2 linked regions of the Sinorhizobium meliloti genome follow. The protein of the gene in region 2 interacts with the protein of the main gene of each other region in a pairwise test. Links are inferred from orthologs where the notes say so. Each region holds a gene or a part of one and is shown on either strand. Other genes may lie near its edges. The genes, in order: topA and JOH52_RS03880.

What was found.
Region 1: the proteins of JOH52_RS03880 (region 2) and topA interact in binary tests that used the Escherichia coli proteins (3 or more experiments, as listed by UniProt). The link is inferred for Sinorhizobium meliloti from one-to-one orthologs.

The regions. Positions count from the first base shown.
Region 1 is NZ_JAGIOS010000001.1:3,767,401-3,770,919, reverse strand. Bases 206-3,408 are described here. They hold topA (type I DNA topoisomerase), read right to left. Parts: upstream 3,091-3,408; coding sequence 406-3,090; downstream 206-405. Other genes in these bases: dprA (DNA-processing protein DprA), read right to left, coding at 3,300-3,408; rnr (ribonuclease R), read right to left, coding at 206-403. Outside these bases: more of rnr, read right to left, coding at 1-205; more of dprA, read right to left, coding at 3,409-3,519. UniProt on the Escherichia coli protein: Releases the supercoiling and torsional tension of DNA, which is introduced during the DNA replication and transcription, by transiently cleaving and rejoining one strand of the DNA duplex.
Region 2 is NZ_JAGIOS010000001.1:798,222-801,362, reverse strand. What follows is about bases 306-3,130. They hold JOH52_RS03880 (IMPACT family protein), read right to left. Parts: upstream 2,098-3,130; coding sequence 1,513-2,097; downstream 306-1,512. Other genes in these bases: putA (trifunctional transcriptional regulator/proline dehydrogenase/L-glutamate gamma-semialdehyde dehydrogenase), read right to left, coding at 2,347-3,130; JOH52_RS03890 (DUF1810 domain-containing protein), read right to left, coding at 306-416. Outside these bases: more of JOH52_RS03890, read right to left, coding at 1-305; more of putA, read right to left, coding at 3,131-3,141.

The sequences.
Region 1 (3,519 bases), 3.0 Mb from region 2 along the record:
CGGGCGCGACGCCGTCGTCGTCGAGCCACTCGGCCGGCCGGCCGATCAGGTCGCCATCGACGTCGCGAATGGTAATGTCAAGAACGGTGACGGGCGGGAGCCCGCCGGGGCGAACGAGCGACTTGCGCTTCTTCTCGACGAGCCCGTCCTCCTCGAGCGATCGCAGCAGTCCCTTGAGCTCTACCCGTGCCTCGCCCTTCAGGCCGAACGCCTTGGCGATCTCGCGCTTCGAGGCGTGTTGCGGGTTCTCGGCGATGAAGCGCATCAGCACCTCGCGGGAAGGAACGACGCCATGAACGATCGTCTCCTTTTCTCCGGCCGGTGCCGTCTTGGCCGCGCGGCCGTTCTTCTTGCCTGCGCCCTTTGCGGGCGTTTCGGTCGGGTCGCGCGGAATCCTGGTCAAGGTCAGTCCTTCTTGGCCTTCGCGGCCGCTTTCGTTTTCGTCTTCGCTGCTGATTTCGGCTTCTCCGCTTTCGCAGTTCCGGCCGATGCAGCCTTGGCAGACTTCGTTCCGGCCGATTTTCCCCCGGTCGGCTTTCCCTTTGCCGCCTTGCCCTTGGTCACGCCGCCTTTCGCTTCGCGCTCGGCGATGAGCGCAAGCGCTTCCTCGACCGTGACCGATTGCGGGTCCTTACCCCTCGGCAGCGTGGCATTCACCTTGCCCCAGTTGACGTAGGGCCCGAAGCGTCCGTCGCGAACAGTAATCGCGCCGCCGTCCGGATGTTCCCCAAGCTCCTTGAGGGCCGCCGCGCTAGCGCGTCCGCCGCCAGCCCCTTTGGACTGCTTGTCGGCAAGGACGGAAATCGCGCGGTTCAGACCGATAGAGAAGACGTCCTCGACGGATTCCAGATTGGCATAGGTGCCGTTGTGAAGCACGAAGGGGCCATAGCGGCCGATGCCGGTGGAGATCATCTTGCCGCTTTCCGGATGCGGCCCGATATCGCGCGGCAGGGAGAGCAGGGCGAGGGCCTTCTCGTGATCGATCGCCGCCGGCGTCCAACCCTTCGGCAGGCTGGCGCGTTTCGCCTCCTTGCCGTCGCCGCGCTGGACATAGGGGCCGAAGCGGCCGTTGCGCAGCGTGATTTCCTCGCCGGTATGCGGATCCTTGCCGAGGCTTTGCGGCTCGTTCGCTGCAGCTGCTTCGGCGTCACCGTTGCTGTCGGAGGAGAGTTGGCGCGTGTAGTTGCATTCCGGGTAATTGGAGCATCCGACGAAAGCGCCGTATTTGCCGAGCTTCAGGGACAGCTTGCCGGTGCCGCAGACCTGACAAATGCGCGGGTCGCCGCCATCTTCCCGCTTCGGGAAGACGAGCGGAGCCAGTTCCTCGTTGAGCGCATCGAGCACGTTGGTGACGCGCAGTTCCTTGGTGTCCTCGATCTGGGAGAAGAAGTCCTTCCAGAAGTCGCGCAGCACGTCCTTCCAATTGAGTTCGCCTGCCGAAATCTGGTCGAGTTTCTCCTCGAGCGACGCGGTGAAATCATATTCTACATAGCGGGTGAAGAAGCTTTCGAGGAACGCAGTGACCAGACGGCCTTTCGCCTGCGGCACCAGCTTGCGCTTGTCGATCTCCACATAGTCACGGTCGATGAGGGTCGTGACGGTCGCCGCATAGGTGGACGGGCGGCCGATGCCAAGTTCTTCCATCTTCTTGATGAGCGTCGCTTCCGAATAGCGCGGCGGCGGCTCGGTGAAGTGCTGGCTGGCGTTGATCTTCTGCTTGGCAAGATTTTCGCGTGCGTTGATTTCCGGAAGGCGGCCGTCCTCGTCGCCGTCATCCGCCTGCTCGCCGTCTTCCTTCATGTCGGTATAGGCAGCGATGAAGCCGTCGAAGCGGATGACCGAGCCGGTTGCCCTGAGGCCCGCCTTCTTGCCGGCATTGTCGGCAACGATCTCGGCGGTGGTGCGCTCGATCTCCGCAGACGCCATCTGGCTCGCGATGCCGCGCTTCCAGACAAGATCGTACAGTCTCAGCATGTCGCCGTCGAGGAAGCGCCGGACCTGGTCGGGCGTGCGGTCGAAATCGGTCGGGCGAATGGCCTCGTGCGCTTCCTGGGCATTCTTTGCCTTGGTGGAATAGAAGCGCGGCTTTTCCGGAAGATAACGCTCTCCGAACTGGCTGCCGATGGCCTGGCGCGCGGCCTCGATCGCTTCCGGCGCCATCTGCACGCCGTCCGTTCGCATATAGGTGATGAGACCTACGGTTTCTCCGCCGATATCGACGCCTTCATAGAGCTTCTGCGCCACCTGCATGGTGCGCGATGCCGAGAAGCCGAGCTTCGAGGAGGCGGCCTGCTGCAGCGTCGAAGTGGTGAAGGGCGGGGAGGGATTGCGTTTGACCGGCTTGGCCTCGACGCTCTCGACGACGTAGCTCGCGCCGTCGAGCAGGGACTTCAACCGATTGGCTTCCTCGCCATTGCCGATCGCCTTCGGCGGCAGCCGCTTGCCGTCGGCCGAAACGAGGCGCGCTTCGAATTCGTCGCCGCGCGGTGTCTTCAGAAGCGCCGAGATGTTCCAGTATTCTTCGGTGACGAAGCGCTCGATCTCCGCCTCGCGGTCGCAGACGAGGCGCAGCGCCACCGATTGCACGCGGCCCGCCGAGCGTGCGCCCGGCAGCTTGCGCCAGAGCACGGGCGAAAGATTGAAGCCGACGAGGTAGTCGAGAGCGCGGCGTGCGAGATATGCGTCGACCAGAGAGGCATCGATGTCGCGGGGTTCGGCCATCGCATCGAGCACGGCCTTCTTGGTGATCGCATTGAAGACGACTCGCTTGACCGGCTTGTCGCCGATGACCTTCTTCTTCCTGAGAAGGTCGAGCACATGCCAGGAAATCGCCTCGCCCTCGCGGTCGGGGTCGGTTGCCAGAATGAGTCCGTCGGACGATTTCACCGCGTCGGCAATGTCCTTCATCCGCTTGGCGGAAGCGCCGTCGACCTCCCAGGACATCTCGAAGTCTTCGTCGGGGCGAACCGATCCGTCCTTGGCAGGCAGGTCACGCACGTGGCCGAACGAGGCAAGCACCTTGTAGCCTGGGCCCAGGTACTTGTTGATCGTCTTGGCCTTGGAAGGCGATTCCACCACTACAACATTCATCGACATTCTCTGAAACAACTTGTTTGGCGACCCTGCGCGCCAATCCGACGCCACGACATGGACAGGGATTCGGGCGCGGTCAAGGGGTTTGATCGAAAATAGCTATATCACGCTCGACCGCAACCAAGCGGCAACATTCGAATCGGCTCAACCACTGGTCGTCATTCTTGCCGTTGTCTTCGACGCGGCGGAGCGACAGGTCCTGGCCGTCATTCGGCCGTCGCGAGGGATACGAGATTGCCTCCGTGACGGCAGAGCTGACCGGCAAGATCCAGTTCGACGAGCACCATATGGATCTGCGGTGCGGCAAGGCCGGTATATCGGATGAGATCGTCGATCTCGACCGGCGTCGGCCCGAGAGCCTCGACGACGCGCGAGCGATCTGTGTCGTCCGGCGGCTGCGGCATCGGCCGCGGCTCCTCGGCGCTT
Region 2 (3,141 bases):
ATCTCGATCGTCCTCGAGTCCCGAACGCCGCCGAAGTAGAGGTCGATCGCCCGGGTGAAAGCGTCGACATCAGGCGCTGCCGCTTCGAAGAGCGTCATCGATGAGCAGAACTTCAAATCGTCCGGCCGGCCGAAGATATCAAGAGCGCTGCGCCCCCCGACCGCATTGACCGCTTCCGTGCATTCGAGAATGCGCCGGCCGAGGACCCGGTGTGCGAGATAGGCCTGCGCCTCGCCAAGGCCCGACAGCGCATAATATTGCGCCGTCGGCGAATGGCCGAGGCCCGCGATCTGCGGAAAGATGAACCACATCCAATGCGTCCGCTTGGCGCCGGCGCGCAGCTCCGCGAGCGCGGCCGGATAGATGCCTTCCTGCGCCGCGACGAAGCGTTCGAGATCGAATGCCTCCCTCGTCATCAGCCTCTTACCGGTTCATCTGTCACCAGCGCTGATGAACATGAACCTTGATGAGCCGCTCGTAAAGCGCTGCGATTGCCGCGAGCGTCGCGCCGTCGATCGGCGCAAGGGCGCTGGCGGCGGCGTTCGATTGCGTTTGCGCGGCGTTGCGGGCGCCGGGAATGACGACGGAAACCGCGTCCTGCGCGAGGATCCAGCGCAAGGCGAATTGCGCCATCGGCACATTGGCGGGCGCCAGCGTGCGAAGCTCGTCGACCGCCTGCAGCGCCACGTCGAACGGCACGCCGGCAAAGGTCTCCCCGACGTCGAAGGCTTCGCCGTGACGGTTGAAGTTGCGATGGTCGTCGGCGGCAAAGACGGTGTCCTTGCTGATCTTGCCCGAAAGAAGGCCGGAGGCGAGCGGTACGCGCACGACGACGCCGACATCCTTCTTCTTCGCCTCGGCGAAGAATAGGTCCTGCGGCCGCTGGCGGAAGATGTTGTAGATGATTTGGACCGTGGCGACGCCTGGATATTCGATAGCCTTCAGGGCCTCTTCGACTTTCTCGACCGAGACGCCGTAATGGCGGATCTTGCCCATGGTCACCAGCCGGTCGAGCGCGCCGAAGACCTCGGGCCGGTAGTAGACCTCCGTCGGTGGGCAGTGGAGTTGGACGAGATCAAGCGTTTCGACGCCGAGATTTGCGAGGCTGCGGTCGATGAAGGCCTCGATATTGGCGCCCGTATAGCCCTCCGCCAGGGCGGATTGAGCCGGCGGCCCGCCTTCGTGGCGACGAATGGTTTCTCTCCGCCCCGTTCCTGCAGCACCGCGGCGATGATTTTTTCGGAACGCCCGTCGCCATAGACGTCCGCCGTGTCGATGAAGGTGATGCCGCTGTCGAGGGCGGCATTGAGCGCGCGCTTGCCATCCTCCTCGCTGACGTCGCCCCAGGAGCCGCCGATCTGCCAGGCGCCGAAACCGATCTCCGAAATCGTGGCGCCCGTTCGTCCCAAGATCCTTGTTTTCATCGAATGTATCCTCTCCATCTTGATGCCGGAACTCAGCTCCGTGTCGTCCGCATAACTATGACGATAGTGGCGCAGATGAAAGCTCCCGTCAGTCGCAGAGTGTCACCAGCGCCTTGCCGCGAGTGAGATCGCTCACGAGGGTGAGCACGTCGTCCACCGCGTCTTGCCGTATCTCGGCCGACAGCACTGCGCCGGTGCCGGTGAAGGTCTCGGAGGCGATCGACACGCCGCGCGCTGCCAGCCGCGCCTTGATGAGCGCGAGATCGGCGAAGTCGCAGGCGATCTCGGCACGCTGTCGTTCGATGAGCTCGATCTTTTCCGCCGCCCGCAGGCAAAGCGCCGCAGTGCCGCCATAGGCACGGACCAGTCCGCCGCTGCCGAGCAGGACGCCGCCGAACCAGCGTGTCACGACCACGGCGACGCGGTCCAGCGACTGACCGTCGATCGCTGCAAGGATCGGCTTGCCCGCCGTCCCGCTTGGCTCGCCGTCGTCGCTGAAGCGATAGCTCTGGCCGGCCCGCCAGGCCCAGCAATTGTGGTTGGCCGCAGGATCCGAGCGGGCGGCAATGAAGGTTTTGGCCGACAGTTCGTCCTCGATCGGCCCGGCAATCGCCAGGAAGCGGCTCTTCTTGATTTCCTGTGCCGAGGTCTCGATGCGTTGGAGCGTGAACATCCGCTTTGTCCGTTTCGAGCTTGATAGCGGATTCCCGATCGTTAGGCCAAGGGGGCAGCCGGCGTCTGCCCCTCAACCCGCTGCCGCGACCTTCTCCCCGCAGGCGGGGAGAAGGGACACGCGGCGCCCTCCAGCGCACCATTTTATCGAACGCGCGGCCTACTCGTTCCCTCTCCCTGCCTGCGGGGAGAGGGTTAGTCCTCGGGTTAAACCCGAGGAGAGGGGCAGCCCTTTGTTCAATCGGCGCGCTCAGCCGATCGCCATCAGGCTGGCATTGCCGCCGGCTGCAGCCGTGTTGATCGAGGCGGAAACCTCTTCCACGAGCCAGTTCAGGCAATAGGCGTCCGGGTTGCGGGCGATCTCCCCGCTCGATGCGGCCTGCACGAGCAGCAGCGGGCCGGGCAGGGCGGCGATAGCCTTGTTGACCGCGCGGATGCGCTCGGCGTCACCTTCGACCAGCGCACCGGCGAACGGGCCGTCGGCGGCCCAGTCCTTGGACCAGGAGACACGCAGGCCGACGGTCTGCGGCAGGTTCTTCAGCGAAGCCTGCAGACCGGAGGCGGCATCGATCGCGACGCTGTTGCCGGTCGCGAGCGCAGCGGCGAGCTGGTGGTATAGACCGCTCTCCGTCGCCGGCACGAGGAGGATGCGGCCGCGCGCATGGAGCGTATAGAGATTGCGTTCGCCGACGGGGCCGGGGAGTTCCAGATCCAGGCCAAGTGCCGAGCTGCTGCCGGCGTTGCGGGCCGCTTCGGCCTCCGCGCGCGCGCCTTTGCCGTCGAGCCATTTGGCGAAGTCGAGAAGGACCGGGTCCGTGTGCACCGAGCTGTGCTGCGGCGGCACCGGTGCGGTCGTAACCAGGCGGCCGAGATAAAGCGGACCGCCGGCCTTGGGACCGGTACCGGAAAGACCGCGGCCGCCGAAGGGCTGGACGCCGACGACCGCGCCGATGATGTTGCGGTTGATGTAGAGGTTGCCCGCCTTGATACGGCTCGTCACATGCGCGATCGTCTCGTCGAGGCGCGTGTGGAGCCCGAAGGTCAG